3 regions of the Pseudomonas saponiphila genome follow, and region 1 is predicted to be linked to each of the others. Evidence: predicted binding sites of a transcription regulator. Region 1 holds the regulator's gene; each other region holds the start of a gene.
What was found. The regulator FliA, encoded in region 1, starts transcription of late flagellar genes. The targets are predictions, from matches to a motif close to CTAAAGTTTNNNNNNNNNNNGCCGNTAA.

Region 1 (3,275 bases):
CCAGCCTTGGCGAGGTCTTGAGCCTGGCCATCAGTCATGAATTGCCGGTCGCCTATCTGACCGATGGTCCGCGGATTCCTGACGACCTGCATCTGCCTCGCCGGCATCAGCTGGTGAGCCGTGCAGTGAGCGTGCAGATGCAAGAGGAGCCCAGCGAAGAAGCCATGGCCGACATGTTCGCTGATCTCTACCACAGTCCGGCCAAGCGGGTCGGCTGAGTTAGACATGAAAAGATTGCAGTGTATCTACATCGATGGTCTGCCATGCATTGTTCCAACGGTGAACGCGCAGCCAGTTATGTGGCCCCGTCTAAGTAAGACAAGGTAAAGAAAGAACATGGGCAGCATGCATCCCGTACAGGTGATTGCGGTGACCGGCGGCAAGGGTGGCGTCGGCAAGACTAATGTGTCAGTGAACTTGTCCCTGGCTCTGGCTGAGCTCGGCCGGCGGGTCTTGCTGCTGGATGCCGACTTGGGACTGGCCAACGTCGATGTCCTGCTGGGCCTGACACCCAAGCGCACCCTGGCGGATGTCATCGAAGGGCGCTGTGAGCTGCGTGATGTGCTGCTCCAGGGGCCTGGCGGTATCCGTATCGTCCCGGCCGCCTCCGGCACCCAGAGCATGGTGCACCTGAGTCCGGCCCAGCACGCCGGCCTGATCCAGGCCTTCAGCGACATCGGCGACAACCTCGATGTGCTGGTGATCGACACCGCTGCGGGTATTGGTGACTCGGTAGTCAGTTTCGTCCGCGCGGCCCAGGAAGTGTTGCTGGTGGTCTGCGACGAACCGACTTCGATCACCGATGCCTATGCGCTGATCAAGTTGCTCAACCGCGACTACGGCATGAACCGTTTCCGGGTCCTGGCCAACATGGCCCAAAGCCCTCAGGAAGGGCGCAACCTGTTTGCAAAATTGACCAAGGTCACGGATCGCTTTCTGGACGTGGCCTTACAATACGTCGGCGCAGTTCCCTACGACGAAAGCGTGCGCAAGGCCGTGCAAAAGCAGCGTGCGGTCTATGAAGCCTTTCCTCGTTCGAAGTGTGCATTGGCGTTCAAGGCCATCGCGCAAAAAGTCGATACCTGGCCGTTGCCGGCGAACCCTCGCGGGCATCTGGAGTTTTTTGTCGAGCGCCTGGTGCATCAAACAGCGGGACCGGTGCTATGACTGCCAGCGGCTACAACCTCTACAAGAAGTCGGCGCGTGACAGCCAATACGAATTGATCGAGCGCTACGCGCCTCTGGTCAAGCGCATTGCCTATCACCTGCTGGCGCGGTTGCCGGCCAGTGTTCAGGTGGAAGACCTGATTCAGGCCGGGATGATCGGTTTGCTCGAAGTGTCGACCAAGTACGACGCGAGCAAGGGGGCGAGTTTCGAAACCTACGCGGGTATCCGTATCCGCGGGGCGATGCTCGACGAGGTTCGCAAAGGCGACTGGGCACCGCGTTCGGTGCACCGTAATACACGCATGGTCAGTGATGCCATTCGTGCAATTGAAGCTAAAACCGGTCGTGACGCTAAAGATCATGAAGTTGCGGCCGAACTTCAATTGAGTCTCGACGATTATTACGGGATTTTGAACGACACCTTGGGCAGCCGCCTGTTCAGTTTCGACGACCTGTTGCAGGACGGCGAACATGAAGGGCTGCATGAGGATGGCGCCAGTGCTCATCTCGAGCCGTCACGGGACCTGGAGGATGAACGCTTCCAGGCCGCCTTGGCGGATGCGATTGCCAATTTGCCGGAGCGCGAGCGACTGGTGTTGGCGCTGTACTACGACGAAGAGCTGAATCTCAAGGAAATCGGTGAGGTCCTGGGGGTCAGCGAATCGCGGGTCAGCCAGTTACACAGCCAGTGCGCGGCCCGTTTGCGGGGGCGTTTGGGGGAGTGGCGAGCGCGCTGACAGGCAGTGTGGGGACACTGCGATCGGGACCGGTAAGGCAAGCGCTGCGCCGGTCTTGCGGTGTGTGCTCCATGCAGTCGTTGTGTGTTATGCCGAATTGATTGAATGGCGCGTTCAGGTGCTGGATGCGTTTAAGACTGCTTGGAGGTCGAATTGGACAAGAACATGAAAATCCTCATCGTTGATGACTTTTCAACGATGCGGCGGATCATAAAAAACCTGTTGCGTGATCTGGGTTTCACCAACACGGTCGAGGCCGACGATGGCACTACTGCCATTCCGGTACTCAACAGCGGGAGCATCGACTTTCTGGTAACGGACTGGAACATGCCAGGCATGACCGGTATCGACCTGCTGCGTCACGTGCGTGCCGATGAAAAGCTCAAGCACCTGCCGGTGTTGATGGTGACTGCGGAAGCCAAGCGCGAGCAGATCATCGAAGCTGCCCAGGCCGGCGTAAACGGCTATGTAGTCAAACCATTCACGGCTCAGGCGTTGAAAGAGAAGATCGAAAAGATCTTCGAACGCATCGGTTGATGTACGTAGCCATTCCGCCACGGGGGAGCTATGGAGCATAACGAATCTTCACTGGGCGACTTTGAGTCGACCCTGAAAAAACATGCACTGGAACTGGTCGAGAGCCTGGAAAAGGGCAAGTTCGGCGACGCTGTGCAATTGATCCATGAGCTCAATCAGACCCGTGACCGCGGCCTGTATCAGGAAGTGGGCAAGCTCACCCGCGAGCTGCATAGCGCGATCGTCAATTTCCAGATTGACCCGCACATGCCGCAAGCCGAGGAAGTTTCACAGATCACGGATGCCACTGAGCGCCTGTCCTATGTGGTCCGGCTCACGGAAGCCGCCGCCAACCGCACCATGGACCTGGTAGAGAGCAGCACCCCGCTGGTCAATGGCCTGAGCACTGAAGCCCAGGTCTTGAGCGCAGATTGGGGGCGCTTCATGCGGCGCGAGGTCGGTGCTGAAGAGTTTCGCGAACTGGCGCGCCGGGTCGACAGTTTCCTGACGCGCAGCGAGCAGGAAACCCGCACCGTTTCCGGCCACCTCAACGACATTCTGCTGGCGCAGGATTACCAGGACCTGACCGGTCAGGTGATCAAGCGTGTGACCCAGTTGGTCACGGAAGTCGAAAGCAATCTGCTCAAACTTGTCTTGATGGCCAGTCAGGTCGATCGCTTCGCCGGTATCGAACATGACCGTGAATCGATCCTCGCGGAAAAAGATCCGCAAAAACATCTCGCCAAGGGTGAAGGTCCGCAGATTCATGCCGATAAACGGGAAGACGTTGTGTCCGGTCAGGACGATGTAGACGATTTGCTTTCCAGCCTTGGATTCTAGGAGCACCCATTAATG
Region 2 (3,275 bases), on a different contig from region 1:
ACTGTTCAAAATCCAAATTACCCGTAGACAATGCTGCCGCCTCTTAAATCTTATGTCCGCCAGGGGCTGATGCCCTCAGCTGTGGTCTGCTGCTTTGATCCGGTCAACTACCCGGGAAGCCAGGTCGTCAGGACGGAACTTGGCAAGGAAGTCATCGGCACCGACCTTCTTCACCATCGCCTGATTGAACACCCCTGACAACGAAGTATGCAGGATGATATGCAGCTTTTGCATGCGTGGATCATTACGTATCTCGGCCGTGAGGGTGTAGCCGTCCATTTCGGGCATCTCGATGTCGGAAATCATCATGAGGAATTCCTCTTCCGGCTTCTTGCCCTCATCCACCAGCTTGCGCAAGTAGTCCAACGCTTGTCGCCCATCGTTCAAAGCCACTACCTCGACACCCACGGTCTGCAGGCAGCGAGTGACCTGCTTGCGCGCCACCGACGAATCGTCGACGGTCAGCACCCGCAGTGAAACGGCCTTGTGCTGGGTTTCAAGATCCACCACGCCCGCCGAAATCGATTCCGAGGTCGGCGCGACTTCCGCCAATATTTTTTCCACGTCGATGATTTCGACCAACTGGTTGTCCACCCGGGTCACAGCGGTCAAGTAGTGATCGCGACCGGTTCCCTTGGGTGGCGGATGAATTTCTTCCCAGTTCATATTGACGATGCGCTCCACTGAGCGCACCAGAAACCCTTGGGTCTTGGTGTTGTACTCAGTGATGATAACGAACGGGCTGCTCTGATCCTTCAACCCACCAGAACCCGTAGCCATTGCCAGATCCAGGATCGGAATGGTCGCCCCTCGAATATTCGCGACACCGCACACCACAGGATTGGATTTGGGCATCAGAGTCAGCTTGGGGCATTGCAGCACCTCGCGAACCTTGAAAACGTTGATCCCGTAAAGCTGCTCACCGTCCAGACGGAACAGCAGCAGTTCCAGGCGATTCTGCCCAACCAATTGCGTGCGCTGGTTTACCGAATCCATTACACCAGCCATGCCCAGACTCCCCAAAGCTTTAAGATCCGACGCACGCTCATTGCTAAACGGCACGGCGCTTGCTTTTTAACTGTTATGAACGCAAAAACGACATTTTTCCGACGCCTGACATCCCCCTATCGCACATTGCTCTGCGGGCTGTCGGCCTTGTGTATCTTAAACCCTGGCGGCCCTGCCGTTGCTGATTCGGTCACCCTGCCTGATCTACTTATCGGCGTCACTCAAGGGTTTCTTGAATTCACGGTAGAAGACTACCTGGCTACCAGTCAAACGGAAGGGCGCTACGAAATTCAGGTCAACCAGCTGGATCCCCGTATGCACATGCCCGCGTGCGACAAGGAATTGACAGCGAGCCTGGAAAGCCCTGCCCAGCCACTGGGCAGGGTCACGGTCAAGGTACGCTGCGAAGGCGGCTCGCCCTGGACCGTATTCGTCCCGGCGCAGGTCAAACTGTTCCGCGAAGTGGTCACCAGCTCACGACCACTCAAACGCGCCAGCATCATTGAGCCCGAAGACGTCGTGCTGCGCGAGCGGGACATCAGCCAGAGCAATCAGGGCTACCTGACCTCGGTAGATCAGGCCATTGGCCAGAAACTTGTCCGACCAATGGTCGCCGACCAACTGATTACCCTGGGTCATCTGGAACAGGCTGAAGTGGTGCGCAAAGGCGATCACGTAGTGATCTCGGCACGCAGCGGCACCCTGAATGTACGAATGCCGGGGGAAGCACTGTCTAATGGCGGCATGAGCGAGCAGATTCGGGTCAAGAACCTGAATTCGCAACGGGTGATCAAGGCTCGCGTCACCGCACCTGGCCAGGTGGAAGTTGCCATGTAGATATCTGGCGCTCGACTCGCTCGTTCCCTAAACTGTGGCCAATCCAAGGTCGCAGATGCCTGCGTTGGCTTATCGACAATCGAGCCTAAAGTTTTTCAGGGTATGGCCGAAAACATGGCAAGCGTCCAAATACCCAGAGGTTTTCTTCATCATGGTCATCGACTTCAGCCGTTTAAACAGCTCCCCTTTACTGACAGGCAGTACGCGCACCAGCACCAGCAAGGAAACCGGCGATGCCGGCAAGTCCGTGCCGCTGGCAACTGCAGCCGAGACCAGCAAAAGCGGGGAATCGGTACACCTCAGCAATGAGGCTCAACAGTTGCAGAAAATCACCGACAAGCTGCGCGATCAGCCTGCTGTCGACAAGGCCCGAGTGGCCGAGTTGAAGCAAGCCATTGCCGATGGCAGCTACAAGGTCGACAGCAACCGTGTAGCCAGCAAACTGCTCAACTTCGAAGCCCAGCGCTAGCCTCAGGCTTGCGCCAGGCTTTTGGACGCTTAACTCCCAAGGCCAGCCATGCACGACACGAATCTACTGCAACTGATCAACGATGACCTTGCCCCAGCACAACAACTGCTGGAACTGCTCAGAGCCGAATCCGTAGCCCTGCACGGTCGTGACATGCCGTTGCTGGAGAATATTCTGGCGCAGAAGCAAGCCCTGGTCATTTTGCTGGAACAGCATGGCCGCAAACGCACAGAGATCCTCGCCAGCCTGAACCTGCCAACCAATCGTGCCGGCCTCGAACAACTGGCCAGTCACTCGAGCGTGGGCGATCAGCTGCTTGAGCAGGGCAGCCGACTGACCCAACTGCTCGCCGACTGCCAGGCCACCAATGAACTCAATGGCCGCTCGATCCAGATTCAGCAGGCCAGCACTGCCAATCAGTTGAAAATCCTCAACGGCGGCGAACCCCCAGCCCTATATGACGCCCGCGGCTCTACCTCCATGCTTGCGAAGCCACGCCCACTCAGTCAGGCTTAAACCCCAAAAATGAGCGCGTGCTACCAAGCCGTGAAACATGCTGGCAGAATGCCAGCTCCTGCGTGTAGTTGTATTTTGTCTGGAGATTGATGAACCGTGTTCAACGCCTCAAACGCGGAAGATGCTCCGCAGCCACCCAAGGTGTTCACCACTGCGTTGGAAATTTCCTCCAACCTGCGGCTGCTGCAAGAGAGCCACGACCCGCTGATCATCACTTTCCATGAGCGCAGCCAGCGTTTCCAGAGCTACCTGGTGGAAGTGGACCGCGACAGCAACATGATTGCGCTCGATGAAATGATTCCCCGCGATGGCGAGCGCTTCCTTCTGGCAGGCGAGCCGTTTCGCGTTGAAGGTTTTCATGAAGGCGTGCGCATCGCCTGGGAAAGCAATGGCACTCCAACCCTGGACGAGTCCAATGGCGGTCGCTGCTACCGCACTACCTTGC
Region 3 (3,275 bases), 1.3 Mb from region 1:
CCAGGATCAGTTGGCGGGCGTCGAGGCGGGCGAGCAAGTCGCTCGGCTCGATGACCAGCGGCAAGCCAGAGAAGTCAGACATGTGAGGTCCCCAGGGCACAAAGGGTGGGATTGTAGCGCAAGCGTCATTGGCTGCGGTTGGTAAAGCTGTGCAAGGCTTTTTCGATGCACTGCGCGGTCTTGCCGAATGCCTGGACACTGATTTCCGAGAACGGCACGCCGCCCTGGTCGGCGATCACCAGCATCAGTACCCGACCATTGCAGGACAGCGAACGCAGCAGCAGGTGGTCGCCACGGAACAACTGGCGCAATTGTCCCGGCAGGTGGGAGGAGTACTGTGCATTGTTGGCCGGTGTCAGGCGCACCTGGGCGGATTTTTCCAGCAAGCGCTGCAGCAGCGAACTCTGTTTGGTCTGCAGAGTCAGCCCCACAGCCTCCTTGGGCAAGCCATATAACTGTTGTACTCGCAGATGACTCAGGCTGCGGTCGACCATCAGCAGCAGTACCCGACGCATGCCGCATGCCACCAGCGCGTCTCTGGCAAAGCTGGTGAGATGCACGGCATTGGTAAAGGGGCTTTGTTCGAGCAGCAGCTCGCTGCAGGCCTTGCGCCACTTGGCCAGTTCTTCGGCGGTGGGTGCCGGCGCCGGCTGTTCACCGCTATGCAGGCGGCGCGCGTCCCATGGCCAAAGCAGTGCCTGGGCCGGATGCCAGAGGTCGGGCTGGCTGTCATGGCGGGCGCTGGTCGCGGCCTGCTGGTGCAGCTGTTGCTGGACCTGGGCGATCGGCATCTGCAGGTAGAGCCCGGTGAGGTTCTGCCAGCGTCGACCGTGGGGGTTGTTCCAGGAGTGTTGTGCCGCCAGGGCCAGGCCGTTGGCCAGCAATACGCAGTTGGCCGGCTGGTTCAGCCAGCGCTGCAGGTCCGGATCGGCGTCCAGGCGTTGCTGCTGGCGCAGGGGATGTTCGTTGTCACGGGCGATCAGCATGGCCTTGGCCAGTTGACGTCGCTCCCGGGTCAGCAGGCGGTAACCCTGCTGCACCCAGATCGGCAAGTGCCAGACCTGCACCAGCGCCTGGCACAGTTCCATCAGGCGCACGCCGAACAGCTGCATCTCCACCTTGCGTGCCGATTCATGCTTATAGATGACCCGCAGCTCCCACTCTTCCATGAGCTTGGGATAGACCAGCGCCATGGCCCACAGCGGCGACAGGAACAGCAGGCTACCCCAGTGAATGTCCTGCCACAGCCGCGCCAGGCGCCCGGCAAAAAAGCCGTTGGCTTGCTGAGTGGCGTGCTGGCTGATCAGTTGCAGTTGCCGCAGCTCCTTGGGGATCTTTTCCTCGGGCAGGGTCGGCAGTTGTTCCAGCAGTTCTTCGGTGCGCTTGAGCCCCAGGCGGTTGACCGCGACCTCCAGGTTTTCCGCCGCTTCGCTCATGCTGCCATGGGAATGCCGGTTGGCTTCGCGGATCACGCTCAAGGCCAGCGCCGGACTGTTCTGCATCAGGTCGGCGATATCCCGCAGTGAACTGCGGTTGTTGGCGATGGCTTTGCACACGCGATCATGGTTGGCTTGCGGCACCGGTAGACGCACGCCATTGAGCAGCTTTACCCAGGCGTCGAGAGAGGTGGGCGGGGAATGTGGGACGCTGGTTTCATTAGACATGGTTGGGCGCAATCATCGTCTGCTTTGAACACGCCCAGAGCGGGCCAAACTGGCTTTTCGCCTTAACTGGCTATAGTCTGGCGCAGTTTTGCCGATAAGTAGAAGAAGAGTTTTAAGAACTTCCGAATATGACCTTGAACCCGACTCAATAAGTACTCTCCTACCTATGGCTAAAATTATCGGCATCATCGTCGTATTCGCGAGCGTGCTCGGCGGATACGTGCTCTCTCACGGCAAAATCGCTGCTCTGATCCAGCCCTTCGAGGTCATGATCATCGGTGGCGCCGCCTTCGGTGCATTCCTGCAGGCCAACCCGGGCTACATGACGATGCACGTCGTGAAAAAATCCCTGGGCATGTTCAGCTCGCGTTTTACTCACACTTTCTATCTGGAAGTGCTGGGACTGATCTACGAGATCCTCAACAAGAGTCGTCGCGAAGGCATGATGGCGATCGAGGGTGATATCGAAGATGCCGCGGCCAGTCCGATCTTCGCCAAGTATCCGGCAGTGCTGAAGGATGAACGCATGACGGCGTTCATCTGTGACTACCTGCGCATCATGTCCTCCGGCAACATGGCGCCCCACGAGCTTGAGGGCTTGTTCGACATGGAGCTGTTCAGTCTCAAGGAAGACCTCGAGCATCCATCCCACGCGGTGACCGGGATCGCCGATGCCATGCCGGGCTTCGGTATCGTCGCGGCGGTACTGGGTATCGTGGTGACCATGGCGTCCCTGGGCGATGGCGACCAGAAGTCTATCGGCCTGCACGTAGGTGCGGCGCTGGTGGGTACCTTCTTCGGTATTCTGGCGGCCTATGGTTTCTTCGGCCCTCTGGCGACTTCGCTGTCCCACGACGCCAAGGAAGAACTCAATGTCTACGAAGCCATCAAGGCGTCCCTGGTAGCTTCCGCTTCCGGCGTTCCGCCTTCGCTGGCGGTGGAATTCGGGCGCAAGGTCCTGTATCCGGCCCATCGTCCTAGCTTCGCCGAGCTGGAACAAGCGGTTCGCGGTCGCTAAGTCATGGAAAATAATCAGCCGATTATCATCAAGCGCGTCAAGCGCTTTGCTGGCGGGCATCACGGGGGCGCCTGGAAAATCGCCTTCGCCGACTTCGCCACGGCGATGATGGCGTTCTTCCTGGTGTTGTGGCTGCTGTCCACCGCGACCCCGGAACAGAAGATCGCCATCGCCGGTTACTTCAAGGACCCGATCGGCTTCTCGGAAAGCGGCACGCCGTACATCATCGACCTGGGCGGCTCTCCGCAGCTGGCGCCGGAAAACACCCTCAACCCCGAGGTCAAGTCCCAGCCGCAGCCGGACAAGGTCACGGTGGATGCCGAGCAAGTGGAAGGCATGGCCGAGCAGGTGGAGCGCGAGCGTCTCGAGCTGTTGCTGCAAGAGCTGCAGAACAAGGTCGAAGAGAATCCCCAGTTGCAGAAGTTCAAGGACCAGATTCTTTTCGAGATCACTCCGGACGGCTTGCGGATCCAGATCATGGACGCCGAGAACCGGCCGATGTTCGACTCTGGCAGCGCGCGCCTGAAGCCGTATTTCGAGGACATCCTGCTGGCCATGGCCGACACCATCAAGGCGGTGCCGAACAAGATCAG

Region 2: the regulator FliA is predicted to act here: its motif matches at 1,931-1,958, upstream of flgM (flagellar biosynthesis anti-sigma factor FlgM).
Region 3: the regulator FliA is predicted to act here: its motif matches at 1,735-1,762, upstream of motA (flagellar motor stator protein MotA).

The regions. Positions count from the first base shown of each region.
Region 1 covers NZ_FNTJ01000002.1:2,242,837-2,246,111, forward strand. Annotated here, with positions in the region: gene flhF (flagellar biosynthesis GTPase FlhF) at 1-218, shown strand, start outside; gene fleN (flagellar synthesis regulator FleN) at 337-1,167, shown strand; gene fliA (RNA polymerase sigma factor FliA) at 1,164-1,904, shown strand; gene BLV47_RS32220 (chemotaxis response regulator CheY) at 2,070-2,441, shown strand; gene BLV47_RS32225 (protein phosphatase CheZ) at 2,472-3,260, shown strand; gene BLV47_RS32230 (chemotaxis protein CheA) at 3,273-3,275, shown strand, end outside.
Region 2 covers NZ_FNTJ01000001.1:1,549,364-1,552,638, reverse strand. Annotated here, with positions in the region: gene cheR (protein-glutamate O-methyltransferase CheR) at 1-31, opposite strand, end outside; gene BLV47_RS07445 (chemotaxis protein CheV) at 76-1,008, opposite strand; gene flgA (flagellar basal body P-ring formation chaperone FlgA) at 1,084-1,845, shown strand; gene flgM (flagellar biosynthesis anti-sigma factor FlgM) at 1,997-2,314, shown strand; gene BLV47_RS07430 (flagella synthesis protein FlgN) at 2,363-2,830, shown strand; gene BLV47_RS07425 (flagellar brake protein) at 2,927-3,275, shown strand, end outside.
Region 3 covers NZ_FNTJ01000002.1:938,602-941,876, forward strand. Annotated here, with positions in the region: gene rhdA (thiosulfate sulfurtransferase) at 1-82, opposite strand, end outside; gene BLV47_RS26160 (HDOD domain-containing protein) at 126-1,664, opposite strand; gene motA (flagellar motor stator protein MotA) at 1,831-2,682, shown strand; gene motB (flagellar motor protein MotB) at 2,686-3,275, shown strand, end outside.